4 regions of the Paenibacillus sp. FSL H7-0716 genome follow, and region 1 is predicted to be linked to each of the others. Evidence: riboswitches for the same ligand, from Rfam matches in the RefSeq annotation. Region 1 holds a riboswitch; each other region holds the start of a gene.

Region 1 (7,841 bases):
CGCATGTCTCAATTGCCAGAGTCACGTGAGGATTTTGTTGTTGAGGCACCAGAGCACAACACCAGCATCCGAAAGTCGAAGACAGAGGAAATGTGCCAACGTCTGGAACAAGCTATTGAAGATCATCCCTATGCCAACCAAAAAGAACTTGCGGAAATCCTCGGGATTAGCCAAGCCAGAGTGAGTCAGCTCAAACGCAAGCTTAGCAGCACAAGCAAATCATAAATTAAAAAAGCTTCGACGCTCCTATTTCCGGAGGTCGAAGCTTTTTCTATATCGGATAACCCTTCTGGAGGCTCCTATACTATTCAGTCAGTGCAGCTTTAAGCTCATCTGAGGATGCATTCCACCATGTTTCATTATGAGAGATCAAAAGGGATTTGAGGGCCGATTTCTCAACGGCTCCAAGCCCTGCCACATCGATCTTGCGTTTGAGAGCTGCATCCAGCTTATTGACATGCTCGGCAAGAATTTTCCATCCGCGGCGCGCTTCTGTATCAATCCACATTTCACAGGCTGTGATTCCACCATAAAATTGAGCTTCCAATGTACGGTCTACCGCTACCCATACCACCCAAACCAGTCTTCCATTCGGTACGTCTTCACGATTCATGGAAAATTTAATTCCTTTTTCCACCTTACTCTTGGCATGCATGGCACCGATATCAATAACCGCCACATCACCATCAATAATGACAGGTGAAACGTTGTTGAGATCTATAGAGCCTGCTCCAAAGCCTTTATGTTTACTTTTAGCGTTCACAATATTTAAGGCAATCTGTTTCTTGCCCTCCGGTTGTATGTTGTCCACGAGTGCACACCCTTCCTCTTACGAATAATTTAATTTTAGCTAATAATGCGGCGATTGCAAACATATACATCCCGTAGATGCTTGTCACGGGAGGAATCACACTATGAAGTCACTGTCATTAAAGTACATCATCTTTGCGACCCTGGCCATCCTCGCGCTGCTGGGAGGAGGAATATGGGCCTTTTCAGGGGATAGCTCTACGGCTTCTGTTACTAGCTTCGCTTCAAAAGAGGCCAAGTCCTCCAGCGGCACAGCGCCTGCAGCCGTACCACAGCAGGTATTGCCTGAGAGCGCGCCCGTCCCGGCAGAGGAGGCTTTAAGCCAGCGGGTAGTCGAGTATCACATTGATGTCCAGCTTGTTCCTGACACAGAAACCTTAAAAGCTTCTGAGACAGTAACCTGGACACACCCCGGAGTAAAGCCAGTAAGTGATTTATATTTTCACATGTATCCAAATGCATTTGCCTCATCAGATACCACCTTTATGAAGGAATCCGGGGGGACGCTCAGAGGCGACAGCATGCCTGAGAACGGCTTCGGAAATATGACGCTGACCGATCTGCGCACGACAGAAGGAACTTCGCTAATGCAAAGAGTGCAATATGTCCAACCTGATGACGGCAATATCAACGATAAGACGCTCCTAAAGGTACATCTTCCTCAGCCTGTTAATGGTGGGGAAAGTGTAACACTTAAGCTTCAGTATGAAGTCCAGCTGCCCAAAATCTTTGCACGCATGGGTGCTTCAGGTAACTTCGTTATGGCTGGGCAATGGTTCCCTAAGCTTAGTGTATACGAGCCGAGGGGCACACGCGGAGTTAAAGAAGAAGGCTGGGACCTGCATCAGTATCACGGAACCTCTGAGTTTTACAGTGATTTTGGCATCTTTAATGTAACGATTGCCGTCCCTTCCAACTATACGGTGGCTGCGACCGGATTTCCTGTAAAAAATGCCAAGCTCAAACAAGATCAGAAAATATATCAGTTCTACGCCGATGATGTCCACGATTTCGCTTGGGCCGCATCCCCTGATTTTACAGTAGCTGAGGAAGCCTTCTCTACGCCGGAGGTGCCTGGAGTACGAATTAAGGTGTATCTCGACCCACTACACAAAGATTTAAAAGAGCGTTACCTTCAGGCTGCCAAGGCTGCCCTGACCTACTTCAGCAAATGGTATGGTCCTTATCCCTACTCTACGCTGTCTATTGTCGTCCCACCTAAGGAGGGCAACGGTGCTGGAGGAATGGAATACCCTACCCTTATTACAGCCTTTGGGGCCGCGGATTCTTCTCCAGATACCTCACTTGAAAGAACCGTCATTCATGAAATCGGCCATCAATACTTCTACGGTATGGTAGCCAGTAATGAATTCGAGGAGGCCTGGCTGGATGAAAGCTTCACTTCCTATGCCGAAGACAGACTTATGGAGCAAGAATACGGTATCAAGTCTAATTTGCCTTTACAGGCCAGCCTGGTAACTATACCTGAGCCGTTAAATCTGGAAACGTGGAAATATGCAGGGGCGGATTCCTATAGCCGAAATGTTTATATCCGCGGCAAGCTTGTACTTAAAGATATCGAACACCAGGTAGGTACCAAAGCAATGAACAACATCATGTCCTCCTACGCTCGTAAGTTCCGTTTCGAGCATCCTGCTACGTCAGATTTTCAGAAAGTCGTTGAGAAGGTAACCAAAAAACCATGGCAGGCCTATTTCGATGATTACATTTATGGTGATGGAGCGCCTGACTTCTCAGTAGATACGATTACTTTTAAAAAAAATAACAGCGGCGATGCCCCAAGCTACGAATCATTAGTGAAGATTTCAAACAAAGGGAGCCATTACGTTGATGTTCCCGTGAAATTCACATTCGCCGACAGCTCTTCGGTGCAGCGGGTCTGGAACGGTGAAGGAGCAGAGACTACGTTTCAATTGTTAAGCGATAAGCCTCTTCTCTCTGCTGAGATTGACCCTGAACATTCCATCTTATTGGAGAGCAAACATCTAAACAACTTTAGGCTGGCGGAAATAGAGCCCAAGACGCTCTCTCGCTGGACATTAAGTGTAACTAAACTACTTGAAACCGTGCTCGGAACTCTTGTCTGGTGAGGTGAATGATTGTGAGAACATCGATAACCCGCGGCTGGCAAAGCATGAAGGAGCAATTTTATATTTTAATTCTGCTCTTCATCTACCGACTGCTCTGGGGCTACTTTATGTATGGTTTCATCCGATCTGCTATTATTCCAATTCTACTGCGCTATCCGGATAAAGACGCCGGAGGCAGCGGTATGGGCAGACTGTTATATTATATCGAGGGACAGTTCAGCTTGAATACGGACCCTGCGATACGCACTTGGTTATGGATGCTTCTGGCGCTTGTTGTCTTGCGACTTCTGCTTTCCCCTTTCATAAGGGCAGGATTGCTGCATGAGCTCCACCAGGAGCGAAAGGGCGAGCGTGGACTGTTCTTTTTCCCTGGCATGAAGATCTATGGACTACCTGTCTTAGTCTTTAGCCTAATCGAATGGGTGCTGACCCTGCTGCCGCTTTACTGGCTTGCTCCAAAAATGTACGGGCTGTTCTTATCCTCTTTGTTTAACTACGCTTTGTTACTTCATTTAGTACCATACGTATTGGCATGGCTTATATATATTTTTATCGTGCGCCTGTTTCTTCTATATATGCAGTTTGGTTACACCGGCGGTACAGGAATGTTCTCCTCACTGTTCATCTGCTTGCGGTCACTGATTCCTGCTATAGGTGTTTCCATTGTACTTGGTGCGGGAGGCTTGCTCTTACTGCTAGTGTGCGGACTGACGGGTCTGTTCTGTCCCGGCCTACCGGCACTTATAATACGGCAAATCTCACCACTACCTTCTACGCTCTTAAAAATGTGGGGAATCTCTGCACAATATCATCTATGGCGTAGCAAAGCATTTCCACAATAAATCAACCTTATTTGACATAATAAAAAGGTCCCAATTCCTGTATTTAGGAGCTGGGACTTTTTCTCAATACGGATAACTTAAGAGTATTTGCAAAATCGTAAAAGCTCTGTTACAATAAGTCCTGTGCTATTAGTAACAATTTTGTAATCAATTGAAACGATTCCTACATAACTAAATGTATTTATCGTAAGTGTAACTGTCGAAACGTCATTCTCTGGTGCTTAACACGCCTAATTCCTTTGCACCGGGAAGTGGGGGAACCATATTTTGGGTGAATTGATCTCGCTTTACAGGGATCATAGGGAATCTTCTACCGAACCCTTAAGCTAACCTCGCAGGCCTTGGAAGGAGTACATCTTTTGAAAAGACATAATTTAAGAAAAAAATGCGTCGCTGCGGCGCTAGGACTTGTAATGGCGTTATCTATTGGTGGAGGAAGCGCCTTTGCCGACTCTAAAATGGACTCTGTAATCTCAAAGACTATTGGAGTTGCCTATAAAACCGGAGGTACAAGCACTGCCGGATTTGATTGCTCTGGATTTACAAAGTATGTATTCAAGAATGTGGGTCTTACTTTACCTCGTACATCAAAAGCTCAATATAGCGTTGGAACTGCTGTATCCAAAAGCAATCTGCGTTCTGGTGATCTAGTGTTCTTTAACACACTTGGCAATGGAGTATCCCATGTCGGCATTTATGTTGGAAACGGAAAATTCGCACAATCGTCCTCTTCGCGTGGAGTGACCATCACTTCACTCAGTCAGGCCTACTGGGCCAATCGTTATGTTGGCGCTAAAAGAGTAATGAGTACTTCAGCTTATCAAGCTGTAGCCTTCGATTGAAACCTTCCTCACAACTATAACCTCATAATTACAACTATATGAACCTGAATCTGATTATGCCCGTAATCAAATTCGGGTTTTTCTTTTTTCCATAATATATTTTTACACTATTAGAGCCCAATTGAAACACGTTTATTTGATAAAAATTGCAATTATATTAAAAATTAGGTCATTATTAACGCTTACATATGCCTTTCTACCGTAAAAATGCCAATTTTTCTGCATTAATATGTTAAAAACGATTGCCAAGCGGCTTTCTGTTTGTTACAATTAGCGCAGTGAGATTTTAGTAACATTTTTGTAATCATTAAGTTGTTATTTACAAAGGTTTTGTCATGTATTGATTACAAGCTAATCCTAATCAACAGTATGAGCCGAGTTTCCTAACTATTAGGAAAACGGGGGAACCAACTTTGGGTGAATTGACCTCCATTATATAGAGGGGTCATAGGGGACCTTCAACCGAACCCTTAAGCTAACCTCGTAGGCATTTGGAAGGGGTATACACTTTTGAAGAAGAAGTTAGCAGCAGCAGTACTAAGCTTTTCCATCATCCTCACCATCGGAGCAGGAAGCGCTTTCGCAGATTCCAAAATGGATAAAGTGATTGACAAGGCCATCGGTACTAAATACGTATCCGGCGGTATATCCACTAACGGATTTGATTGCTCCGGATTTACAATGTATGTGTTTGATAAGATTGGCATTAACCTTCCACACCAATCAGGTTCCCAATATCAAATGGGCACAGCAATCTCCCGTGATGATATAAGAGCCGGAGATCTTGTATTCTTCAATACAAGTGGCAAAGGTGTCTCCCATGTCGGCATTTATGTCGGTGAAGGTAAGTTCGCACACGCTTCTACCTCACGCGGTGTTACGATTAGCTCTCTGAGTGATAGCTACTACGTGAAACGCTACGTTGGTGCCAAGCGCATTATGAGCACAGACGCTTACCAATCGGTTGCTGCTGAATCGGAAGACAATGATGATGTGCAATAAGTAACGTACATAGGCTCTTTTCCAAGGTAACTCTTGGAGGAGAGCTTGTTTTTTTGTCTTATTACTTATTTACCCCTCTCATAATTTGTAAAACATTTCTCTCATATAAAGTTTCTGAGTCGAACCTCCCCCATTTTGTATATAATTAGTAATATAGCAATGTCCTCGTGAAAGGAGATCGATGACTTTATGATAAATCCCTCGGTAACTTTTCATGTAGTTCCTATGGAGGCAATTCACGGAGAAGCTATTTGTAAGTGGAGCTATACGCCTCCATATAATATTTATGGCTGGATGCCGTGGGAGCAGATGCAGGCTCTTGGCATCGAGTTTGGTGATCCGCAGCTCCGGGAGGAACAATATATCTCCATATTAAATGAACAAGAGGTATTGTGCGGATTCGCACAGTTGTTCCCGATGGAAGGAGTCGTTCGTTTAGGAGTTGGGATGCGCCCCGATCTATGCGGCCATGGTTTAGGCAAACTATTCGTGGATGCCATCGTCCAGACAGCCTTGAATCGTTATCCTGATCGTGAGATAGATCTAGAAGTCCTGACCTGGAACCAACGCGCCATACGAACTTATCAAAAATGTGGATTTACGATTACAGATACGTATGAACGCCGCACACCTACAGGAGATAAACCTTTTTATTGCATGGTCTATGACAAATGATATTAAATACCATATATTTCATAAGAATGATTGTATTCTCGTTCATTTTTTTGTCACAAACCCTATGATAACGCTTCACCATAAGCTATAATGTAGGGAGCAGCTTACATAGAAGGGACGAATTGGGATGCAGAAATGGATCATGAGCGGTTTGTTTTTTGCCGCCTGTGCCTTTGCGGTAGTACTCATGTTTACACTTCCGGGTAAAGAAGAGGTAGCGGAAGAAAATAAGCCCACGATGCCGGTAGTTCAACTGGACGCAGCAAAGGCAGAAGCAACCGTGAAAGCCAGCTGTATCACCTGTCACGGCGATCAGCTTCAAGGTGGAGTTGGACCAAGTCTTCAGAATGAAGGCGGCCAGCATGACGCTGAGGAAATCTACAGCATCGTCACTAAAGGACGTGGTCAAATGCCTTCCTTTAAGGAGAAGCTAGCGCCTGAAGAGATCGCCAACGTCGCACTCTGGCTCTCAGAGAAAAAGTAACCCATCAAGCAACTAAAAACGCCCGTGTATGAGATAGGTGACTATCTATGCACGGGCGTTTATTTTATGATTTTGGCTAAACTAGTGATTTTTTTCAAAGGCTTCATTAAATTCATGCGCCGCTCGAAGATCTAGAGCCGTAATCCCATCTTCTTCATTAGATTCAAGTCGCAGGGTAACTGTTTTATAATCAATCGTAATATGTGGATGATGATCGAAGGCTTCAGAAATCGTGGCTACTTCATCAACGAAAGCAATGCCCTTCATATATTGGCTGAACATATATTTTCGCACCATAACATTATTATCCAGCTTCCAGCCCTCCAGCTTAGTGATCTCCTCACGCAGTTCCTCTTCCGTAAATAACAATTCGTTTCCTCCCTTACAAAAAATTGCAGTAAAGTGCGCAGTTCCCTTTACTTGACTTAGGCGTTAAACAAAACATCCCTTAGCTTCTGAGGTCCAAGGGATGTGCCAGGATAAAGGCGATATTTTCGATTTAATGTATTCACAAATCCCAGCGATTATAACTCGGCTTTATCAATTTTAACACGGGCTACTAACTACGGGCAAATTACGTCCCGACGTCTCCTCAACCTAAATCAAAACCACTGAAGCCAAATCCTCTTCGCCAACTAAAATATTAATGCGGTGCGTGTCCTTATCGTAAATAATTACGCCGCTCCCCACTTCAATCATAGGTTCATTACCCAACGCGAAGAAAAGATCCTCAGCCAATGCTTCCCATACCTCCAGCTTTGATTCTTGGGGTAGTTCCTGCCACTCGTCCGGATCCATCTCGAAAAATAAATATCCATCGGAAATTCGTCCGACGGCTTCGGTCAAATCCGTTAGAATTTCACCGTAATCTCTACCATGCTTTACACCCACGTATATCACTCCGTTTTCTTCACAGATGAATAATTACTTACCTTATCCATTATAGCCGAAAAAATGACTTCACAAAAAACCGAATGATGTCGATAAATAAGAATATACGTTAATTCGGTTTCGCACAGAGTGCCCTGCCGCTGTTTCAAGGATGATATACGCGGCATTGTCGGAACACATCTTA
Region 2 (7,841 bases), on a different contig from region 1:
CGCTCGCCTAAAAAAAGAAGTTCGTCTCGTTCGGGTAGCTGACGCATCGATTACGGAGGTATCGGATTGGTCATTAAGCGATGTTTACGAGTGGACGAAAGGCTTGGAGGCGGCTTTTCCCGCCGAGGGACTTCATCTGCTTGAACCCATCCTTCACGATATGCCTACCCGACTAAAACGGATTATCGATGTTGGTCTTGGTTATCTTTCCATGAACCGTCAGACGGTTTCCCTCTCTGGTGGAGAGGCACAACGGTTGCGCCTTGCCTCATTGCTGGGGTCAGGTCTGACTGGAGTATTATACATTCTAGATGAACCGACGACCGGGCTTCATCCGCGGGATACTGTTGGCCTCATTCGTGTGCTTCAGGAGCTGCGCGATTTGGGTAATACGGTGCTCGTTATCGAGCATGATATTGAGATGATGCGCGCTGCCGATCATATTATTGATATGGGTCCGGGTGCTGGTCTGGACGGCGGGCAAGTTGTTGGCGAGGGCAGTATTGAGGACTTGATGGCAAGCGAGACTTCCGTTACGGGAGCCTATCTTAGAGAAGAGCGTCATAAGACTGCTGCATACGTTCGCCGGAAAGGGGAAGGAAAACAGATCACCATCCGACAGGCACAGTACCGGAATATTGATATCCCGGAAGTATCTTTACCTCTAGGTTGTCTGGTCTCTGTAACTGGGGTTTCGGGTTCAGGCAAGTCGACGCTGGTCTTTGATATTCTTGCGCAAGGCAGTGCGAAAGGTCATGAGCAAATAGGCTGTGCGGAGATTGCGGGCTTAGATCAGGTTGGAAATATAGTGATCTTTGACCAATCGCCCATGGGTAGAATGCTGCGTTCTAATGTAGCGACGTATACAGATGTATTCACACATCTGCGCCAATTGTTTGCTGCTTTGCCGGAGGCGAAAAAAAGAAAACTGACCTCCAAGCATTTTTCCTTTAACACACCGGGTGGACGCTGCGAAACCTGTCAGGGCCTTGGGGTGCTGACTGTGGACATGAATTTCTTACCCGATCTGGAGGTTAAATGCCACGCATGTAAAGGGAGAAGATTTACGGATGAGGTTCTCCAGGTGAAATATGATGGGTACTCCATCTCGGATCTGCTGGACATGTCCGTGCAGGAAAGCTTGCCGATTCTTAAGTCAGAAGCCAAAATGGCGGGGATTATCGAGACATTGTGTGAGGTGGGTCTCGGTTACCTTAAATGGGGACAATCTGTCAAAACCTTATCGGGTGGTGAAGGGCAACGGATAAGACTGGCTAAAGAGCTGAGCAAACCTTCCAAAAACCATACGCTCTATCTGCTCGATGAACCAACAACAGGCCTTCATCCGTCAGACATCAAGCAGCTCCATACCTTGTTGAGCAAATTGGTTGATACGGGAAATACTGTCGTAGTTGTGGAGCACAGCTTAGAGCTGATTCGGGAGTCCGATTGGGTGATTGACATCGGCCCTGAAGGTGGCGTTGTGGGCGGTAAGCTTGTAGCTGAAGGTACACCGGAGCAGGTTGCTGAAGTGCGGGAATCCTACACAGGGATGTTCCTGAAACGGATTCTGGCTGAAGGGCTGTAATCAAAAAAAGGAGGTGTCCAAAAGCCATGAAAATGGCTAGGACACCTCCTTTTTTGAACTTAAACCAAACCTCTGCTCTCAACTCTAAACTTCGTCTGAACGTCTGAACCAATCCCATTCACGCGTACTTAACACTTTCGGAATAACAGATGATCATGAGTCAATGGTGTTTGATCCGCAGATGATTAGGATACGGTAGCATCAGACAGCGAAAGACTATGCTTCGGCGGTATCGGACTCAGCAGACCTTAAATGCAGGAAAATCCGCCATTTGGAGTATTATCGGACCGCATAGCTCCTATTGGCGGAAAAATCACCGTATAAGAGCCTGTTTCTAAGGAATAGCTGCGCTGGAGTCCGATGAGTTACTGAAAAGGAGAAAAATTAGTAAATAGCGTCATTGGAGTCCGGAAGCTTCGGCAGGAGATCATGGTAGCAGTAGCAGTATCAGAAGTAGTAGTGGTAGTAGACCAGCGAATGATCATACTTCGGCGGTATCGGACCCAGCAGACCAGCGAATGATCATACTTCGGCGGTATCGGACCCAGCGGACCTTATATGCAGGAAAATCCGCATATTGGAGTATTATCGGACCGCATAGCTCCTATTGGAAGAAAAATCACCGTATAAGAGCCTGTTTCTAAGGAATAGCTGCGCTGGAGTCCGATAAGTTGCTGAAAAGGCGATAAATTAGTAAATAGCGTCATTGGAGTCCGGAAGCCTCAGCAGGAGATTATGGTATCGATAGCAGAAGCAGAAGCAGAAGCAGAAGCAGAAGCAGAAGCAGAAGCAGAAGCAGTAGCAGTAACAGTAACAATAACAATAACGGTAACAGCAGACCAGCGAATGATCATTCTTCGGCGTATCGGACTCAGCGGACCTTAAATGCAGGAAAATCCGCCATTTGGAGTATTATCGGACCGCATAGCACCTATTGGAAGAAAAATCACCGCACAAGAGCTTGTTTCTATGGAATAGCTGCACTGGAGTCCGATGGATTGCTGAAAAGGCGATAAATAAGTAAATAGCGTCATTGGAGTCCGAAAGCCTCAGCAGGAGATCATGCATCTAGCGCAGCTTAATAATCCAGCAGACGTCCATTATCATGCCATTGCCCGTACATTTTATTTTCTTTAGTGTTTGCTATAAACTTGTCTAATTTACTCTTAAATAAATCTGGCTGATGTTTATTGCTTTGGATCGTGTCGATCCGAACTCTTTTATAAAGGTCTGGAAAAGCCTGGAAATTCTCATATACTTGCCTGTCCTCTTTGAGCCGTTGCTCTATAATCTTATCTACTATAAAAGAATCAGGGTTCATATCAGGAAGTACCCGTTTTCCTTCAGCACTCATTAATCCCAGCTTTTCGAGGCGGCGGACCCGTTCTTTATTCAATTCAGTCCAAGAGCTTTTTTTGCTTCGGGGAGAGAGTCTTTGCGCCAGCTCCGTTTCCGAAATTTTCTTTTTCACTCCATCGATCCATCCAAAACACAAACATTCCTCAACTACGTCCAAATATAGCAACGTTTCTTGGTTTGGCGTCATACTAACGAGTACCCAACAAGATTTTTCAGTCTTAGAATTCTCCTGCAGCCAAACTCTTAAATCTTCTCTCGTCTTTACTGTAATTAGATTTTCAATCTCCATAATTAAAATACAATTTCCTTTCTAGGTATGGAGTGGGGCAGATTGCCCATTAGAGTTTAAATAGCTTCCGAATGTACCTGATACCAAAAAAGAGCATAGTCATTCATGGTGGAAGCATAGCCTAACTGCCGTAACATAGTAGATACATTACCTCTATGATAAGTCCCGTGATTAACGACTTGCAACACAATTTCTGATAGGTGTGTTTGGCGGATTCCGGCGAATGGATTGTCAAGCAGAATGGTTTGCTCCAAATCGGATTGGTTGTGTAACCATTTTTTGTATTGTTCCGATAGCTGGGCAAAGATATTTACGTATTCATCCACAGAATCTAGAATGCTCAAATTTAGCGGGATACTTTGTTGAAAAGCCTCAGGCATGGCAGTGCCCGTTAAAACAAGATACCACATCGTATCAACCGCATAGATATGGCTAAGGGCATGAGCGAGGGTGGGAAATGAGCTGTTCACTTCTTGACTTAGAACAGAAGCCGGGAGTTCCTTGATTCTCCCCAGGATAGTTTGGTTTGCCCATGTGTGGTATTTAAACATTTCTACTGGATAATTTGTCATTCGTACAATCTCCTTTTGAATTGTCATGGATTTTTTTTGTTACTGTAGTTAATATAAAAGAAGAAGTATGACATCAGACTGTCATACTTCTTCATAAAGTTTGAGTGTGTTTTGAAGCTGCTCTTTTAAAATTCCTCGCAATGCAGGGGGTTCGAGGACTTCGGCCCCGCTGCCGAAACTCAGCAGAATGGACCAAAGCCAACGTGCTTCTAATGGCTTATACACAGGAATTCGCATCGTCATGCTTTTATCGGAATGAAATTCCTTGTCGACTTGATGAAACTGATCCAAAGCTTCTGCCAAAGCCTCAGGGCCCACCCGGATTACTATTTCCTCCACCTGATCTGCCCTGTTTGAACAGCCAGCCTCTTTAGGTACCTCATGTTGTGATTTAAAGGTATCCTTCGTCAGGTACAAATTCAGCATCCGGGAAAGACGAAACTCCCGATAGTCCTGCCGTGCGCGGCAATAACCATAGATGTACCAGTTGCTATATTTAAAATGAAGCTTTACGGGTTCCATTTCACGGGTTGTACGTTCATTTTTTACACTGATGTAATCAAAACGGACGACAATTCGTTCTGCTATAGCCGCACGTAAAAGAGGAAGTGCGTCAGGATCCGTACGCCGCGTTTCAAGATCCACCGCGAGACTAGAGGTCTGTGGCTCCGTTCCAATCGTTTGCAGCCGTTCAATGGTTCCTTGCGCATGCTCATCTTCAAACACGGAAGAGAGACTGTTAAGTACAGTAATCAGAGAAGTGACATCATACGAACGGAGCAGGCTTTTATCCATTTTATATCCGTCCATGATGCCATATCCACCTTTAGTTCCGTGATATGATACGACCGGGATGCCAGCGGCACAAATTACATCGATATCCCTATAGATTGTTCGCTGGGAAACCTGAAACTCTTCAGCCAGCTTGGAGGCAGATAAAACTTCGTGGTTCAATAGCTTGTAGATCATAGAAATCAATCGTTCCAATTTCATATGTGTATTCCCACCCATTAGTCCATTTCGTGTTACAGCATGATTATATCATAGATTTTTTCGGGCTAATTTTGGGAGGGAGGAGTTTTGTTGTTGGTGATGAAGAAATATCCTATGACAGAGTCTGACAGAGCTGATTAATCTATTTACAGATTAAATGCGCAGACTCGCCAGATAAATCATTAACAGAAATAATAGCATCGTTTTTTTTCACAGGTGGGGTCCAATATTGCTCATTCCCAGGCAGGTCATCGAACCATTCGGCGTCCTTTGGACAATCTAGAATCATAAATTTTCCGTATTCCTGATCTCTGGATTGATGGTATTTGAGATAGGCTTTCCCGTTATCAATGGCGAGAATTTCTATTTTTCCTGAGGTGTGGCTCATGGATAAGCGTACTCTTTTGCCAAGTCCTGAGGTTCTGGCTTTGGCTTCTTCTACAATTTGATAGACTTGCTCGAGCGGTAATACGAAATCCCGGTTTCCGGCAACGGGCCGGTTCACAAAAAAGTAGTAGGGTGTAACGCCAGCCCATGAAAGCCGGTCCAATAGTTCCCCTAAAATAACGGGATCATCGTTGATGCCTTTGAGGATGGGAGTCTGATTTACGACAATTGCCCCTGCGTTGTGGAGAGCTTTAAATGCTTTTTTGGCTTCAAGTGTGATTTCACGAGGATGATTGATGTGCGCCATAACATAGATTCGTTTGTCTTCGGTAGAGTAAGTACGAATCAGCTCCAGCAGCTCTTCGTCTTCAGAGATCCGCATCGGATTAAATACGGGTATCTTCGAACCTAGTCTAATGATTTTAACATGCTCAATGCTTCTTAGATTTTCAATAATGGATCTTAGCTTCGGTGTGGAGAGAATTAAACTGTCCCCGCCCGTAAGAAGTACGTTGTTAATCTCCGGATTCTTTGCGATATACTCCAAGCCCGGAGAGACATCAGCCATCGCCTCTTTCACGTCATTTCGAAACAGACGCTTACGGAAACAGTAGCGGCAATAAGCCCCGCAGACCTCGGATACAATTAGCAGTGCAGTGGTTCTATACTTGTGCTGACAACCAGGTACCACATAATTCGTGTCCTCATCGGAGGCGTCCCAGCGCCCATACTCCAGCAGTTCACCTTCGTTAGGAATAACCAGCTTACGGATGGGATCTTCTGGATCATCCCAGTTAATCAAAGACAGATAGTAGTCATTTACACGAAAAACAAATTTTTCTGTAATTTCTTTCAGATTCTCTTTTTCCAGCTCAGACAACATAGCTATTTTGTTAATATCCGTGAAGTACTTTACCTTTTGCACGTACATCTCTCCTTTGTCTCGTAGTGTGAGAAATGAGGGAGCCTTAGTGTCAAAGGCCAATCTACTGCCAGCAGGGTCCAAAAAAAGCACAAAAAGAGACCCTTAGCAAGGGTCTCTGGTTATGTAAATAACATGAAAAGCAGACCCATCCACTGCTGACGAGGTTAGCTGACGGACTCGGGTAAGATGGTACCCTACATTCTAATGCTCAATGATTCGCCCCAATTAACTGGTTCCCCCGCTTTTCAACTGTAAAAGTTGGAAATTAAGCGTAGATAAAGTATACCCTATGAAGTTTTGAAAAGTCAAAAGAGAATCCTAGATTCACCTTCAATTGCTAGCGCTACTTCCGCCGAGTAGTTTAGGCAGCAGCGTTAGCAGCTTCTCCCGGGTTAACGCATCACTGGAGTTCCATTTGCTTCCGTCGAGCAGATAAACATGTCCCTGGCGTACTGCCGGGAGACTGTTCCAAAGTGAACTGTCTAGTAGTCGTTCCATTGCAGCTCGCGAGTCTTTGCGTTCCGGAATGAACATGAAGATATGATCTCCGGCGTAGGCAGGCAGTCGTGTTGGATCCACTTCGGCGAACCCTAACTCTTCGTCCAATATGGCCTGAATCTCTTCGGTCGGTTGTAAACCACATGGGGCATAAAGCGCAGTGGAGAATCCGGACATTCCCATAGCATATAGATGATCTCCATGATCATAGACCAAAGCAGAGGCGGTTTCTCCAACTTGGAGAGTTGTCGAGTAAAGCTGCTGCCACATGGCTGCGTTTTTGATTGTGAATGACTCCAGCCATGCTTCCGCTTCGCGCTGTTTACCTAGCCAACTGCCTAATGTCCGCATTCGGTTGTCGAGAGGCGCAAATGAATCAAAGGTGAGTGTCGGAGCGATACCAGAAACTGCTCTGTAGGCTCTTTCATCACTATTTGCCAAAATGATCAAATCTGGGTTTAGGGAAGCGGTCAACTGCGGGTCCAGTGGAAACCCGACGTTGGCGAGCTTCTTAAGCCGATGTTTATAGACGCTGTTCCGGGCGAACGCTTCATCTCCACCGATAGGCTTTACACCTAACGCGAGAAGGTCGCCAAGTGTTTCGCCATGATAGACAATACGTTTCGCTCGCTCTGGAATCTCCACCTCATGACCCGTCCAATCCTTGACGGTAAGCTTACGACCTTGCTGATGTGCATATTGTCCGGGTGTAACTCCGGTTTTTTGCCGAAAGCGGCGGCTGAAATAGTATTCATCCGAGAAGCCGACCAGTCTGGCGATTTCCCGCAGTGGTTCAGACGATTCCTGCAGGAATCGTTTGGAATGATTAATTCGCAGATCCGTCAGGTATTCAAGCGGCTTTTTACCTGTAAGCTGTTGAAAGATCGGTGTATACTGCCAGATGGATATCCCCGCCCGTTCAGCCAACTGCTTCACGGTGATACTCTCTGTATAATGCTCCTGAATGAATGTTATGGTCTTTTCTACGGATTCCGTAGGACTTGGCAGATGTTTGGAAGGGTAATTATGCTCAAAAAGTAGCAGCAGCAATTCTTGGAATTTTAATTGTCGCTTGAATTGTTGTACATCATCGGTATTATTCCTGTTCATGAGCAGCTCTTCGACTAGTCGGATTACCTTGGTGAACGGGTGCACAATTAACTCCCGTCTGCCGGAAAGCAGTTCTCCAGAATATCGTTTAGGATGCTTGGTTGTATAAATTGCTGTAAA
Region 3 (7,841 bases), on a different contig from region 1:
CTAAACCCGTACCGGTTATTTGCTTCGCCGCGGCTGAACGGTAAAACTTTTCGAATATCCGATCATGTTCGTCCTCTTCCAGTCCAATCCCTTTATCGGAGACTGAGATGACAACGTCATCTTCCTCGGTTTGTACAGACAGGACGATTTCACTGTAATCCGGACTGTATTTGATCGCGTTGCTGACCACATTGACCAACATTTGCTCCAGCAACACTTCATCGCCCAGCACTATAATGGGGTCGTCATCCGGCAGCTCGGCGCGGAGCTTGCGATGTTGTTGAAAGTCCTTGACTTGAGTCAACGTAACGCCGATTAAGTCCTCCACATCGCACCAGTTTTTCCTAAGGCGCAGCATCCCGCTTTCAAGTTGAACCATGCTGAGCAAATTTATCACCAGTCGATTCATGCGAAGAGCACCGTCCCGGATCGTGAAAAGAAGCTCCATGCGATCCTCCGAAGAGAATAGATGCTCGCCCTCGATCAGACCGGTTGCCGAGCCGATGATGGCTGCTAGTGGGGTGCGCAGCTCATGGGAAACCGAATTCAGAATCGCGGTACGAAGCCGTTCCGACTCTGCTGTAAGATGAGCAATCTTGGCTTCCTCCGCCAGCTTGACGCGAGCTATTGCGCTCGCCGCCAAGCCTGCGAGCGCTTCGAGGAGCTGCATTTGCTCGGTTGAGATCCCATTTAGTGTTTGTTTTGGATAGAATACCATGACACCATAGATGCGTTTCTCAGCCCGAAGCGGAATAAAGTTACCCGGTGATTCGTTCAAGTCGGCCGTCTCGCCGTGTTCAAACATTCGCTGCGCGACAGAGAGCTCCGCATTCTTTTGGCTATCGTCGGGATGCTCGGCGGTCCGATGGGCAAGAACCAGGTTGTTCCGGTTATTGGTCAAATAGATCGCGATTTCTGTCTCCAGGGTTTGTGAAACTTGTAGAGAAAAATGGTCAAGCATGGAATCGATATCCGCGATCGCGCTCATCTGCTTGCTAAGCGCGTACAGCGCAGCGGTATGTGCCTCTTTTTGCTTGGAATAATGGACCTGCCGTTTCAGCCTAGCCGCCAAGCTTGCCGTTAATGTCGCAACCGCCAAATAAACGCCAAATGAAACCAGATAGCGCAAGTCTGACACGGCAAAACTTGCAACGGGAGGCACGAAGAAAAAGTCAAAGGCCAACACTCCCAGGATCGCTGAGTAGAGAGCAGGGCGCAAACCCCCGTAGACGGCATTGAAAAGAACCGGAAGCAAATAAATAATGGCGATATTGACCAAATCGAAAGCAAGACCAAACGGTTTTAGTACGAAGGTCATGAGAACGATTAGTACCGTTGTGAATAGGTACGCTCGCAACGAAATCCATATTGCTTTCCATTTCGACATAACGAATCACACCCTGCTTTTTCTGAAGTTCCTCCCATTAGGTTACTGTAAAAAAGGAGTAAAATAAACCGGCTTTAGGCGTAAAAATTCCGTAAAAAAATATGAAAAGTCTTAAAAAGATGAGCATATTCGAGGAAAATGAAGATCTCGAACAAAAATGAAGCCATTACAAGCATAGATGACACAATCTAATCAGTTATGCAATGTGCTGCACTTTACAGTATTTTGGTCTCGGAGTAACATACGATCCATGATTTGAATCGCTTTTCAATTAAGAATTAGCATTCGCTTAATTGCCATTCAGGCAAACGGGGGAACCAACTACGGGACGGAACTTGTGTGAGAGCAAGCAGCCAATCCGGATGGGGTGAATCCATCTGCTTATGCGGAGCATAAGCGAGGGTAGGGCGACTCTCACCGTCCGAATCCGTCAGCTAACCTCGTAAGCGTGGAAGCAGCTCTTTGTCAAAAGTGTTGCTTATGGAGAGAGAGGATGATGAAGCTTGTGATCGTAAGTTTCGACCACAGGGCTTATGCCTCTGTGGGTTTTCGTTTGCTCATTTCGGAAAAAAATGATCATCGTTTAAATCGCTGAATTCTTCGTTTCAGGACGAAGGAGCGGGGGAACCAGTAGAAGCCAGGCTTGTCGGCTTCATGGGGTGAATCGCTGGTAAATCCGGTGTAGGGCGACTCTTGCGCCCGAATCCGACAGCTAACCTCGCAAGCGTCTTAAGAGAGGCAACAATTGTCGTAATTAGACACGGTGCTTTACTGTGCCTAAGAAGCTGACGAAGAGTTCCTCTTCCGAAAGCTTCTTTTTTGTTGCCTGAACAAAGATGGAGGAGATCGGTCATGGTATCCCATGATAATGAATTTATTGTCGTATCCGCGCCCAATAAAGCCGGAGTGCAATTTATCAAAACTTTAAAATTTAAAGGAGTGCCTTTTGCCGCGATTACAAATAATGAAACGGAAAAGTCACGATTGGAACATTTAGGAGTAAAGAATCTCATTACGGTGGATACTACAGAGCGTGAGAGATGGATCATTCCTGAACTATCAATCGGTAAAGTTTTTTTGTTCGAGCGTAGTTTGCCTCTTTGTTGCAAATACATTCAGATCTGTCGTTCTTGGACGGGAAAGCCGATTTACGTCATCACAGAGAGCAGTAATTCCAGGCTCATCTATAAAGGGCTAGGGGCCAATTATGTGATCCACTCCAATAGTGATGATGTTTCATTTTTGCTTGATTAGCTTGGGCAGAAGGTTACGAGGAGGAGTGAATGGAAATGATGGATCTGTTTATGGTTTTGGCGCTGGCAGGGACCTATTTATTATTTTGCGGTTTTCTGGCTTGGTGCGGACGAGTTGTGGGTGAATCAGGGGGAGAACGCCAATGATCATGGTAATCGTGTTTACTGTTTTCATTTTTCTGTATTTAGTCTATGCGCTTGTGAATACGGATAAATTCTAAATCGTTACATGAGTGTACAAAATGAAGCTTACGATGCTGGCTTTCCAATGGAAAGCCTTTAGGAGGAAATACAATGGCCATTTTGCAATTTGTGGCGGTCATTCTGATTTTGCTTTTGACCGTCAAGCCTTTGGGAACCTATATCTTTCATATTTTTTCCAATCAGGCCAATCGGACGGATAATATATTCGGGCCAGTGGAGAAGATCATTTATTGGCTGACCGGTCTAAAAAACCGTTCGGAAATGAACTGGAAACGGTACACGCTGAGTTTAATTTTGACCAACGTTGTACTGGTGGCTGTCAGTTATCTCATTTTACGGATTCAAAACATCTTGCCGATCAACCCAAATGGAATCGACAAGATGGAATCCACACTTTCCTTTAATACCGTCATCAGCTTTATGACGAATACGAATTTGCAACATTATAGCGGTGAAACAGGATTGTCATATTTCTCGCAAATGGCCGTCATTATGATGATGATGTTTACTTCAGCTGCAACCGGAATCGTCGTCGCGATCGCATTCATTCGCGGCATAACGAGTAAAGGCAAGACGCTTGGCAACTTTTTTAGCGATTTTGTCAAGGCGCACACCCGCTTGCTTATTCCGTTAGCCATTATCGTTACACTCGTGTTGGTCGGTTTGAAAGTGCCGCAGACATTGGATCCAACCATTCAAGCTACGACGCTTGAAGGAGCGTCGCAACAAATCGCGACTGGTCCTGTCGCTTCACTCGTATCCATTAAGCATTTGGGAACGAACGGGGGAGGATTCTTCGGTGTAAACTCCTCACACCCGTTTGAAAATCCGAATCCGTTAACCAATGTGATTGAGATGCTATCCATGTGGTGCATACCCGCCGCGCTTACTTACACATTCGGCAGGTTCGCCAAAAATAGAAAACAGGGCTGGGTTATTTTTAGCGCTATGCTAATTTTGTTCGTAGCCTTCCTGTCGGTTGTCTATACCTCGGAATTGAGAGGAAATCCAGCGTTAAATGCGCTGGGGATGGATGCTTCGCAGGGCAGTATGGAAGGGAAGGAAGTTCGGTTCGGAATTGCGCAATCTGCTTTGTTCACAACGGTAACCACCGCTGCAACAACGGGAACTGTTAACAACATGCACGATACATTAACGCCTTTAGGCGGTCTGGTGCCGCTGTCACAAATGATGTTGAACTGCGTGTTCGGTGGCGACGGCGTCGGGCTGGTCAATATGCTGATGTACGCCATTTTGGGGGTATTTCTTTGCGGACTAATGGTTGGACGTACGCCGGAGTTCATGGGACGGAAAATTGAAGCCCGCGAGATGAAGCTTATCGCCATTGCTATTTTAGCCCATCCGCTCATTATTCTTGCTCCAACAGCCATCGCATTTCTCACCGATTTGGGCAAAGGTGCGATTAGCAATCCGGGCTTCCACGGGATTTCACAGGTACTGTACGAATATACCTCTTCGGCCGCGAACAATGGTTCCGGATTTGAAGGATTGGCTGATAATACAACGTTCTGGAATGTCTCTACAGGTTTGGTCATGCTGTTCGGACGGTATATTTCCATTGTTGCGCTGCTTGGCGTTGCCGGTTCTTTGGCCGCAAAGCAATGGGTGCCGGAAACAATAGGTACGCTGCGTACGGACAATAAACTGTTTGTTGGGATACTGGTAGGAACCGTTTTGATTATTGGGGCGTTGACCTTTTTACCAGCCCTTGTGCTTGGCCCCATCGCGGAACACTTGACACTCCTTAAATAGAAGAGGTGAGGAAATGAATACGAAACGAAAAAGCTTGTTATCAGCGGGTATGCTTAAAAAAGCAATTGTAGATAGCTTCATGAAATTGAATCCGGTCGCGATGATGAAAAATCCGGTGATGTTCGTCGTAGAAGTGGGAACATTCGTCGTTTTGTTGATGACGCTGTTTCCGGGTTATTTCGGTATCGAAGGGCGTACAGGGTTCAATGTAACTGTATTTCTGATCCTCCTCGTTACTGTATTATTCGCCAACTTTGCCGAAGCATTGGCCGAAGGCAGGGGGAAAGCTCAGGCCGACTCGCTCAAGAAAACAAAAAAAGAAGTGACAGCCAATAAAGTGATCGGTAGTGGAATAAAAGTAGTTCCATCTATAGAGTTGCGCAAGGGCGACGTGGTTGTCGTCTCACAAGGGGAAATGATCCCAGGAGACGGTGATGTGATCGAAGGTCTGGCTTCTGTAGACGAATCTGCCATTACCGGTGAATCGGCCCCCGTTATTAAAGAAGCGGGTGGTGACTTTAGCTCAGTTACCGGCGGCACACGGGTGGTCAGCGATCGAATTACCGTACGGATCACAAGTGACCCTGGCGAATCGTTCATCGATCGCATGATCTCTTTGGTAGAAGGCGCAAAGCGCCAGAAAACACCGAATGAAATTGCACTGAACACGCTATTAATCAGCTTAACACTCATCTTTCTGATCGTTGTGGTGACATTGGCGCCGATGGCCAATTATCTGGAGATTAAACTGGAGATCCCCGTATTGATATCGTTATTGGTATGTCTCATTCCAACGACGATAGGCGGTTTATTATCTGCCATCGGGATTGCCGGGATGGACCGGGTCACCCAGTTCAATGTGCTTGCGATGTCAGGGAAAGCGGTTGAGGCGGCTGGCGACATCAATACGATGATTCTCGACAAAACGGGTACGATTACATTCGGAAATCGGATGGCCAGTGAATTTATCGCAGTGGGAAATGAGTCCACTTCAACTGTGGCACAGTGGGCGGCAGTAGGTTCCATGAAAGATGAAACTCCTGAAGGCAGATCCGTGCTAGAACTGATGAAAAAAGAAGGATTGTCCTTTAACGAGCTGCTTTCGGACGGAGCTGAATTTATCGAGTTTAAAGCAGAAACCCGCATGAGCGGCATGGATTTACAAGACGGGCGCAAAATTCGTAAAGGTGCGGTTGACGCGATTAAGAAATGGGTTAGCGCTCAGGGGGGCAGTATTCCTAATGATTTGGATCAGAAGGGAAACGCGATTGCCTCGGAGGGGGGAACGCCACTGGCCGTTGCCGTTGATAAACAGATTTTCGGTTTGATTTATTTGAAGGATACGGTGAAACCTGGTATGCGGGAGCGTTTTGACCAGCTTCGAAAAATGGGGATCAAAACGATCATGTGTACGGGAGACAATCCGTTGACGGCTGCGACGATTGCACGCGAAGCTGGGGTGGATGATTTTATTGCCGAAAGCAAGCCGGAAGACAAAATTGCCGTCATCAAGCGGGAGCAGGCGGAAGGAAAACTGGTGGCCATGACCGGAGACGGGACGAACGATGCCCCTGCACTGGCACAGGCGGATGTAGGGCTCGCCATGAACAGCGGCACGACGGCGGCGAAGGAAGCGGCGAATATGGTTGATCTCGACTCCGATCCTTCGAAGATCATCGAAGTGGTGGCAATTGGCAAGCAACTATTAATGACGCGCGGCGCATTAACCACATTTAGCATTGCGAACGATATCGCCAAATATTTTGCGATCATCCCGGCGATGTTCATGCTGGCAATTCCGGAAATGAACGTGTTGAATATTATGGGACTGGGCACACCGATGTCCGCTATATTGTCCGCGCTCATTTTTAACGCGATTATCATTCCGCTGTTGATTCCGCTAGCGATGAAGGGGGTTGCGTACAAACCGATGGGCTCCGCGCAGTTGCTCAGCCGAAATCTTTTCGTTTACGGTTTAGGCGGTGTGATCGCACCGTTTATCGGAATCAAATTGATTGACTTGGTTGTCCACTTGTGGGTGTAGATAATCGACGAACGTGAAGATAGGATGAAGAGAACCAGAGAGGAATGAAAAAGGATGAATAAAACGGACCATTTTCCTGGACAATCGGGCGGATCGTATCTGTTTTCGATCGTGCGGATCAGTATTTTGTTTGTTGTGCTATGCGGTATTATCTATCCGTTAGCATGCACAGGAATCGCTCAAGTGTTGATGCCGGGCAATGCCAATGGCAGCTTGATTAAAAACAGCAGTGGAGAAATTGTCGGATCCGAACTGATCGGGCAACAATTTACCGATCCGAAATATTTTCAAGGCCGGGTTTCGAGCATCGAATACAAAGCGGAAGCTTCCGGTTCCAATAATTATGGACCTTCCAACCCGGATCTGGTAAAACGGACGCAAGAGTCTATTGAAGAATGGAAAAAAAACAACCCGGATGTACCGGTCAGCCGATTGCCTATTGCGCTGATCACAAACTCCGGTTCAGGATTGGATCCTCATATTACGCCGGAATCGGCCAAGGTACAAGTGCCACGCATCAGCAAATTGACAGGCCTATCCACGAATGAGTTGGAAAATTTGGTGAACGAGCATACGGAAAGCCGCGATTTGGGGATTTTCGGGGAACCCAGAGTCAATGTGCTGAAATTGAATATCGCACTGAGCGAACTCATCAAAAAGTAAGGTTATGCATGCCCTGCCTATCCCAAATAGGCGGGGTTATCGCGTTTTACTGTGAGGGACGCGAAGGGAGAAAAGTATGGAGAGTTTTAGAAGAAAAACAGCTGAAGAAATCTTGTATTCCATTTCCAAGCTTCATCGTGGACATTTAAAGATCTACATTGGTGCAGTCAGTGGCTCTGGTAAAACCTATCATATGCTTCGGGAAGGTCAACACCTTAAGCAGCAGGGAATTGACGTTGTTATCTGTGCGGTTTCAACGAGGCAGCGACCGGAAACCATGGAACAACTCGGAGATTTGGAACGTGTGCGAAGCATCCACTGGATGAAGGATGGAACAGAGCGTAAAGACTTGAACCTTGACGCCTTGATTAAACGTAATCCGGAAGTGGTATTGGTCGACGGGCTTGCCCATCGCAATCGAAAGGAGGCCCGATTTCCGACACGTCTTGAGGATATCAAATATTTGCTGAATCATGGGATCAGCGTCATTACAACGATCAATGTATATGAATTAGAA
Region 4 (7,841 bases), on a different contig from region 1:
GTGGGCTGGATGGTTAATCCGGATCATCATTATGGACCAAATGTGGATGGATATGAATACGCCAAGTGGGGAACGTACCATTATGCGGATCATAAGGGCATTGGTGTAGATCGTTCGGTCAAATCGGGAACGGGTTATAGCGGACAGTATATGGGTCTTAATGCATCAAATTATGAGAATCTAGCGTCTTGTCCAGAAGAGCTGTTGCTGTTCTTTCATCATGTTCCATACACGCATGTTCTGCAATCGGGTCAAACTATTATTCAGCATATCTACGATACTCATTTCGAGGGGGCTGAGCAGGCTGCACAGCTTCTAGCGACATGGGAATCACTTGAAGGCAGCATGGATAGTGGATTGTATATACAAGTGAAGCACCGTCTTGAAGAGCAAGCAGAGCATGCGCAGGAATGGAGAGATCGGATCAATACGTATTTTTACCGCAAGAGCGGAATTGAGGATTTTAAAGGCAGAAAGATTTATTAGATTTCGATTCGAGGGATGATGATAGTGAACCTCACGATTAGAGCGATTTTGGAAGATTTAATGGGAACTGTGGAGCAGGTAGAAGGCACTGTGGATATTCTGAACCCAGGGGAACCGGAAACTGAAGTCACAGGGATTATTACGGCCTTTTCTGCCACGCAAAATATTGTGGAGCAAGCAATAGCGTTAGGAGCCAATTTGCTGATCACGCATGAAGGTGTATTTTATAGCCATCATGCGGCGAGCGAGTGGTTGGAAGGTGATCCGGTTTATCATGCGAAAAAAAGTCTGATCGGACATTCCCCAATAGCTATTTTTCGTTATCATGATTATTGGCATCGGCAAGAGCCGGATGGGATTATGATTGGTTTGCTGCGAGAGCTGGATTGGTCAGACTATGTGGAAGAGCAGCAAGCGGCTGCTACGATTCTCACTATTCCTGCTATGACTGTAATGGAAGCTGCTCAGTATATTAAAAGTAAGCTAGGCATCTCTTATGTACGCGCTGCTGGTGACCTGTCTCTGTCCTGCAAACGCGTAGGGATATTAGTAGGTTACAGAGGAGGCGGGACGATGGCTATTCCGCTTTTTAATGATCACAATCTTGATTTAATTATCGCTGGAGAAGGACCAGAGTGGGAGACTCCGGAATATGTGCGGGATGCAGGGCACCAAGGCAGATCTAAAGCACTCATCATGTTAGGTCATGCGGAGAGTGAAGCGCCGGGAATGAAATATTTAGCTGAAATCTTAGCAGACAAATATCCCATGCTTCCTACCCGGTTCATTGCTGAACAACCCATCTATCAGATGGTTTAATCTGGGGAAATTAAGAGTACGGAATAAATAAACATATTATGGAGAAAATGAAGGGAAACAGGTCACTGAGAAAGGAGTGTTTCAATGGAAATTCCTTTGGAGGCTGATGAAGTATTAAGTCGGATCAAAAAGCTGCAAAGCGACGGAAGCTCGATCAGTAAAAAACAAGTAAAGCAAAGCGACCCAGAGCTTATGAGAAGTGCGCTGTTCTTTTTTCCAAGCTGGGAGCATGCATTGAAAAACGCCGATCTTTTGTAGCCATAGTATTGTAAAAGGGAGCTAAGTGGACAGGGAATATCTCTGATTCTGCTTAGCTTTTTTCTTTTTTATGAAATCATTCGTGCTGTTCATGTGAAATAATATTAACAAGCTTGCCAAACGGATCGCGGACATAGAAACGACGAACACCCCAAGGTTTAGAAACTGGCCCAATATTGGTGATGATTCGTTTGACCCTCCTTTCATGCCTCCATTGAAAGGACGATTTTAGTATTCATTTTTATTGGAGATTGTCGTTTCTTATTAAATAGGAAAGTACTGGTGAATTACTCCTATTTTCGCTTGCTTCAGAGCTGTTTTTCTAAAGAAAACGAGTAAACAAGAGCAAAAGAAAGAGAAAATGAAGAGTATGCTTAATATGAAATGAAAAGCATTGCTTTCAACATTATTTTGACCAGAGCCCTCCTTTACAAGCAAACCTTACAAGAGTATGATTCATCTCAGAACTGACAATTATCTTAAATTTACAATTACATAAGCAATCCGCTTAATTTCCGTTTCTGGAAAGCGGGGGAACCAACAACTGGCAGCCGATGTGAGAGTCGGCACTGGTTATGGGGTGAATCCTGTTCCGGGTGCATAATATGCATCCCTACAGGTAGGGCAACTCTCACTGCCCGAATCCGACAGCTAACCTCGTAAGCGTATGGAGAGAGGATGAATGGCGTGTTTAGTGATGAATAGCCACAGAGAATCCCTCTGTGGTTTTTTGCTGCGTTTTTAAGCAGATATAGTCGTAGAATTTATTATGAAAGAGGTGTTACCTTTGCCTATCGCTAAACTGAACGGAACTTCGCTCTATTATGAAATCAATGGAACTGGCACTCCGGTTGTGTTTATCCATGGACATGGATTAACACACAGTATGTTCAAACCACAGCTGGAGTATTTTTCCGATAAATATAAAGTGATTTTGTGCGATTTACGGGGGAATGGCAAGTCTGGTAAACTGCTGGAGGCCCCACATGAGATTATTGAGACGCAATGTCTGGATCTGATTATGCTGTTGAATGACCTAGGTATCCGTGAAGCAGTTTTTGTAGGAATCGCTTATGGTGGCTTAGTCGTTCAGCATATTGCCAAACAATATCCTGAGCGTGTAAAAGCCATTGTGGTCGCGGATAGCTTTTGTAGGACTCACGGATCAACAATAGTAGGGAAAATACAAACTATGGCAGCATATTGCAGTTTACTAATGTATTATCTCCCAAGCGAGCTGGTGTTGCCTTCGATTCGGATGATGTACCGAGAGCGCTGGAGTCTGGCCTACAATGAGATTAGAAGAGGGCTGCTGGACAAACGTCCCCGGGAGCTATACCGGCAAAGGCTGGCCACGAGCCATGTTGATTACACCAGGTGTTTAAAGGCTTTTAAACGTCCCGCTTTATGTATTGTAGGGGACTTTAATGAATTTGGAGTGAATTGTATGAAGGAAATGGTGTCTCAGCTGCCACATGCGCAGTTGGCGATTATTCCGAACGCATTAGATCCAAGTAATCTGTGCCAGCCGGAGCAATTCAATGCGATTCTTCAGCGTTTCTTGGAGAAGCAGCAGGGCAGTCAGCAGATTAGTTGATCCCTTTACAAGCGAAGCGTTTAAGTGAGAAAATAGGCGTCCCATAGCCAGGAGATGAGCTGGCTGTGGGACGTCCTTCTGGGAAGAACTTTAGGGAAATCCTCCCTAAAATGATCGACAGCATGGCTCCTAGAACGTAGATTAGGGAAATCCTCCCTAAAATGAAGGAGATTATGGCTCCTAGAACGTGAATTAGGGAAAACTTCCCTAATAATAGGATGCTTTTAGCCATAAATGGGTATTTGCATGAATTTTTAGGGAGAAATTCCCTAAAAACCTCATTTTAAAGCGATTATCGATGAATATTAGGGAGGATTTCCCTAATATAATGGATATCTAACTAAAGGCTGGCTCATCAGTAGTGAAATCTACGAATGAGCCAGCCTTTAGTATTTTACCAACCGGTGGATGTTGAACATTTACAAGCATATTGTAGCTAGAACGCCACTTAATGTACCTACCCTACCACAGCACCAAATATAGCTCACCCGACGTGGGAAGAACAGTAGACCCTAAGTAGTGAAGGTAAGTGTATAGAGAGAGGTGTAATAAGCAACGCATCTGCTACTCTTGCATTTTGTGCAATGCGATCTACTCGTGTAAGATTAAGATAATTCATACCAAAGGAGCTGAGTCATGATGTCTCAAGCTGAAACCATAAAACTGACTTCATTATCTTCAAAAGGGGGCTGCGGCTGCAAAATCGGTCCCGCCGATCTCATGCAGGTTATTCGTAGTCTGCCACCAACTGTTCCTAACCCGGATCTACTTGTAGGTCTTGATACTAGTGATGATGCAGGGGTGTATCGTTTAAGTGATGAATTAGCGTTAGTGCAAACTGTTGATTTTTTCACGCCGATCGTGGATGATCCCTATTCATTTGGTCAAATTGCAGCAGCCAATGCATTAAGTGATATTTATGCGATGGGTGGAAAGCCGCTTACGGTGCTTAATATTGTGGCTTTTCCTATTTCTGTTTTAGATAAAAGCGTTCTTGGTGATATTTTGCGCGGCGCGGCGGATAAAGTACAGGAAGCAGGAGCTACTCTTGTGGGCGGACATTCCATCGACGATAAAGAGCCCAAATTCGGATTGGCCGTTACGGGCCTTGTGCATCCTGACAAAGTAAGAACGAATGCGGGCGCCAAGGTGGGAGACAAGCTGATTTTAACGAAGCCTATCGGAGTGGGGATCTTAACAACTTCCATTAAAAAGGATCAGCTATCTCCTGAAGAAACCACACGCCTCACGACAGTAATGTCTACTTTGAATAAAAAAGCGGCTGAAATCATGGAGCCTTATGATGTACATGCTTGTACAGATGTTACCGGATTTGGGCTACTGGGACATGCCTCGGAAATGGCAAAAGGAAGTAACCGCGGACTGATTATTCGTCAAGGCGATGTACCGATGCTGCCAAGAGTAAGAGAGCTTGCGGAGCAGGGATTTGTTCCAGGAGGCACTAAGAATAACTTTGCCCATTTGGAAGGCAGTATTCTTTATCCGGAAGAGATGGACCAACTAAGCCGCTATATTCTATGTGACGCTGTGACTTCTGGCGGATTGCTGATCTCTGTGACCCCTGAACAAAGCGAAGATTTGCTAAAAACGTTAGTAGATGCAGGGGTAGAAGCGGCATTGATCGGAGAGGTAACAGAAGAGCATCCGGGTCAGATTACGGTTATAGCTGCTGCGAAATAATCATTGTATACCGGCTTAGAGCAAATTATGAAGGTTAGCCACCAGAGGAGAGAGCATATTGTTTCAGGACATTACACTGGAAGAACTTAGAGTGTTAAAAAACAAGAAGCAGATCACCATTATTGATGTTAGATCTCCTTCTGAATATAAAGATGCAACGCTGCCGGATAGTTTGAATATTCCCTTTTTTGATGATCAGGAACGGGCTGAAGTAGGGACGTTGTATAAACAGACAAGTGTGCAGGCCGCGAAAGAACGCGGTTTGGAGATTGCTGCGGCAAAACTTCCTTATTTTGTAAAAGAATTTGCCGCGATTCAAGGAGACAAAGCTGTATTCTGCTGGAGGGGAGGTATGCGCAGCCGTACAACTGCGACCGTACTCTCTTTAATGGATATTCATGCTTACCGGCTGATAGGCGGCTATAAGGCTTATCGTAAATGGGTGCTCGACGAATTGGAGTCCTATGAATTCAAGGCGAAGTCTTATGTGATACACGGAAATACGGGTACAGGCAAAACCAACCTGCTACACCGCCTGAAAGTGCATGGCTACCCCGTACTGGATTTGGAAGGGATGGCAGGTCATCGTGGTTCTATTTTTGGTGAGATCGGCCTTCGTGCAAACAATCAAAAAACGTTCGATAGTCTTCTTTTGGAGGAGTTAATTAAGATCGGGGATTCTCCTTATGTACTATTTGAAGCGGAGAGCAAAAAGATTGGTAAGATAGTGATGCCCCCGTTTATGACCGAGCAAAAAGAGATCGGAACACAGATCTGGATTGAGATGCCTTTGCAAGCCAGAGTGCAGCAAATCCTTGAGGATTACCGGCCAGAAGAGTACAAGGAGCAGTGTATTTCTGCATTTCGGAGTATCAAATCCCGAATTCATATCCCTGTTGCAGCAGAAATCGAACGATGCTTGCAGGCGGATTTGTTCGGTGAAGCTGTGGCGCTGCTGTTAGAGTATTACTACGATCCTAGATACGATTATACGTCTACTCAGTATGAAGGCATTGAGAGAGTTACTTTTAAAGTGAATAATCTGGATGAAGCTGAGACAGCTGTGCGTTCTTTTTTAAAACATCAGGATGAGGTATAGGCTTCACGTTATGGTTAAAGGGGGGCTTTACTAATATGATCTATTTAGATTACAACGCTACAACACCAGTAGATAAGGAAGTAGCAGAGGTTATGATCCCTTATCTTTACGGTCATTTTGGGAATCCCTCAAGCAGTCATTCTTTGGGGCGTGAAGCTAAACTCGGAATAGAGCAGGCAAGAATACAGGTGGCTGATTTCCTGAATTGTGCGCCGGGTGAGGTGTTTTTTACCAGTGGGGGCAGTGAGTCTAATAATACTGTCATTAAAGGAGTAGCCCAAACGTATCGCCATAAAGGTAATCACATTATCCTGTCTGCTATTGAGCATCCAGCGGTAATTAAACCCTGCCAGTATCTGGAGCAGATGGGCTACAACCTGACTTATGTACCTGTTGACTCGTATGGATTGGTGCAGGTTGACGATGTGAAAAAGCAGCTCACGGACCAAACCATTCTGGTCTCCATCATGCACTCTAATAACGAAACGGGTACGATCCAGCCGATCAAGGAAATAGCTGAGGTCTGCCACGAACGGGGCATTCTTATGCATACAGATGCTTCACAATCTGCGGGAAAAGTAGATCTCGATATAGCGGATTTAGGAGTGGATTTTCTAACGCTTGCAGGCCATAAATTATATGCGCCCAAAGGTATTGGAGCACTGTACATTCGGGACGGCATTCACATTGAGCCTTTGATACTTGGTGCGGGCCATGAACAAGGGCGAAGAGCGGGGACAGAAAATACACCCTACATTATTGGCTTAGGAAAAGCCTGCGAGCTTGCTGCTGAATCTGATTCTAGAGAAAGAGTTAAACAAGTTACGGATTATTTTTATGGAAGACTGCAGGAGTCTTTTGGCGAAAAAATTCATTTGAATGGTCATAAACACAAGCGCTTGCCTAACACCCTTAACGTTAGTTTTCTTGGAGCAGTGGGTCATGAGATTATTGCTTCGTTAGAAGATGTAGCAGCTTCTACTGGCTCGGCGTGCCATTCCGGTGAAACGTTGATTTCGCCTGTTCTAAAGGCTATGCATGTATCGGAGAATATTGGACGGGGAGCGGTTCGTTTTAGTGTGGGACGATATACGACTATAGCGGAAATCGATGAGGTCATCGATAAGTTGAAGGTGTATTTGTTGTGAGGTTCGTTTTTGCAAACAGTGACAAAGTGTGAATCCTAGTGAACGGATTATGACTCCCAGTGAACGAGCTATGGTTCCCAGTGAACGGAATATGAATCTGAGTAAACGGAGTACGAATCTCAGTAAACGGAGTGCGAATCCCAGTGAACGGAGTAGCTATCGGACACAGGCGCTCTTATCTGCAGCATTTTCCTCTTTTTAAGTTGCTATAGGACCCCATAGGCGTTATTGGTATAAAATAGACGGAAATGAGCACCATTCTTGCCCAATAGCGCCTCTCAGGTCCGATATTCTCTCTAAACAGTGATAAATTAACGAATAGCGGCATTTGAGTCCGAAGGATCAAGAAGTTGAACCCGCATATTACTAAAAAAGCATCTGTCACTCCTTCAAAAGGAATCGCAGATGCTTTTTTAATATTTGGTTTAGTGATTATACAATCGTAAAGCCAGCACTTGCATAACCAGTGACTGTATTTACAAGGGTGAGGCCTGTAGCAGTGGCTGAAAATACCATAAGCAAACGTGTCTGTGGCGTTACAGCAAAATTGATACCATTCGTAATTCCGCTGACAAAAGTTCCTAAATTGATAGTACCGGTGATAGGCGGAAGTGGGACGGTTGCGCCTGGAATAGGAGTAAATGTGTTATTTGGTGTGGCAGATTGGTACAATTGCGCTGTTACATTTATCGTAGTACCAAGCAGCGATAAAGCTATGGTATTACTGAAGTAA

Evidence for each region. Region 1 has a riboswitch for cyclic di-AMP ahead of MHH60_RS23745 (C40 family peptidase). Riboswitches for the same ligand answer to the same signal wherever they lie in the genome.
Region 2: linked by a shared signal. The riboswitch ahead of MHH60_RS14430 (KamA family radical SAM protein) and the one ahead of MHH60_RS23745 (C40 family peptidase) in region 1 are both predicted to bind cyclic di-AMP.
Region 3: linked by a shared signal. The riboswitch ahead of MHH60_RS28360 (hypothetical protein) and the one ahead of MHH60_RS23745 (C40 family peptidase) in region 1 are both predicted to bind cyclic di-AMP.
Region 4: linked by a shared signal. The riboswitch ahead of MHH60_RS27410 (alpha/beta fold hydrolase) and the one ahead of MHH60_RS23745 (C40 family peptidase) in region 1 are both predicted to bind cyclic di-AMP.

Annotation. Positions count from the first base shown of each region.
Region 1 is NZ_JBBODA010000023.1:14,592-22,432, reverse strand. Features, by position in the region: gene MHH60_RS23765 (AbrB/MazE/SpoVT family DNA-binding domain-containing protein) at 1-225, shown strand, start outside; gene MHH60_RS23760 (YwhD family protein) at 305-811, opposite strand; gene MHH60_RS23755 (M1 family metallopeptidase) at 915-2,921, shown strand; gene MHH60_RS23750 (hypothetical protein) at 2,933-3,763, shown strand; cyclic di-AMP (ydaO/yuaA leader) riboswitch at 3,981-4,119, shown strand; gene MHH60_RS23745 (C40 family peptidase) at 4,177-4,605, shown strand; cyclic di-AMP (ydaO/yuaA leader) riboswitch at 4,968-5,110, shown strand; gene MHH60_RS23740 (C40 family peptidase) at 5,116-5,607, shown strand; gene MHH60_RS23735 (GNAT family N-acetyltransferase) at 5,797-6,282, shown strand; gene MHH60_RS23730 (c-type cytochrome) at 6,410-6,766, shown strand; gene MHH60_RS23725 (4a-hydroxytetrahydrobiopterin dehydratase) at 6,848-7,135, opposite strand; gene MHH60_RS23720 (hypothetical protein) at 7,364-7,657, opposite strand.
Region 2 is NZ_JBBODA010000009.1:144,170-152,010, forward strand. Features, by position in the region: gene uvrA (excinuclease ABC subunit UvrA) at 1-1,588, shown strand, start outside; gene MHH60_RS14410 (hypothetical protein) at 2,324-2,473, shown strand; gene MHH60_RS14415 (YdeI/OmpD-associated family protein) at 2,667-3,236, opposite strand; gene MHH60_RS14420 (DinB family protein) at 3,293-3,808, opposite strand; gene MHH60_RS14425 (helix-turn-helix transcriptional regulator) at 3,890-4,801, opposite strand; gene MHH60_RS14430 (KamA family radical SAM protein) at 4,944-6,119, opposite strand; cyclic di-AMP (ydaO/yuaA leader) riboswitch at 6,252-6,395, opposite strand; gene MHH60_RS14435 (AraC family transcriptional regulator) at 6,444-7,841, opposite strand, start outside.
Region 3 is NZ_JBBODA010000037.1:26,748-34,588, reverse strand. Features, by position in the region: gene MHH60_RS28365 (ATP-binding protein) at 1-1,387, opposite strand, end outside; cyclic di-AMP (ydaO/yuaA leader) riboswitch at 1,664-1,851, shown strand; cyclic di-AMP (ydaO/yuaA leader) riboswitch at 1,967-2,130, shown strand; gene MHH60_RS28360 (hypothetical protein) at 2,240-2,641, shown strand; gene kdpA (potassium-transporting ATPase subunit KdpA) at 2,935-4,617, shown strand; gene kdpB (potassium-transporting ATPase subunit KdpB) at 4,631-6,661, shown strand; gene kdpC (potassium-transporting ATPase subunit KdpC) at 6,716-7,324, shown strand; gene MHH60_RS28340 (histidine kinase) at 7,401-7,841, shown strand, end outside.
Region 4 is NZ_JBBODA010000033.1:41,768-49,608, forward strand. Features, by position in the region: gene MHH60_RS27390 (alpha-glucuronidase family glycosyl hydrolase) at 1-486, shown strand, start outside; gene MHH60_RS27395 (Nif3-like dinuclear metal center hexameric protein) at 511-1,305, shown strand; gene MHH60_RS27400 (hypothetical protein) at 1,390-1,563, shown strand; partial or broken gene MHH60_RS27405 (glyoxalase) at 1,640-1,735, opposite strand; cyclic di-AMP (ydaO/yuaA leader) riboswitch at 2,059-2,245, shown strand; gene MHH60_RS27410 (alpha/beta fold hydrolase) at 2,333-3,160, shown strand; gene selD (selenide, water dikinase SelD) at 3,800-4,861, shown strand; gene mnmH (tRNA 2-selenouridine(34) synthase MnmH) at 4,920-5,960, shown strand; gene MHH60_RS27425 (cysteine desulfurase family protein) at 5,996-7,108, shown strand; gene MHH60_RS27430 (exosporium glycoprotein BclB-related protein) at 7,541-7,841, opposite strand, start outside.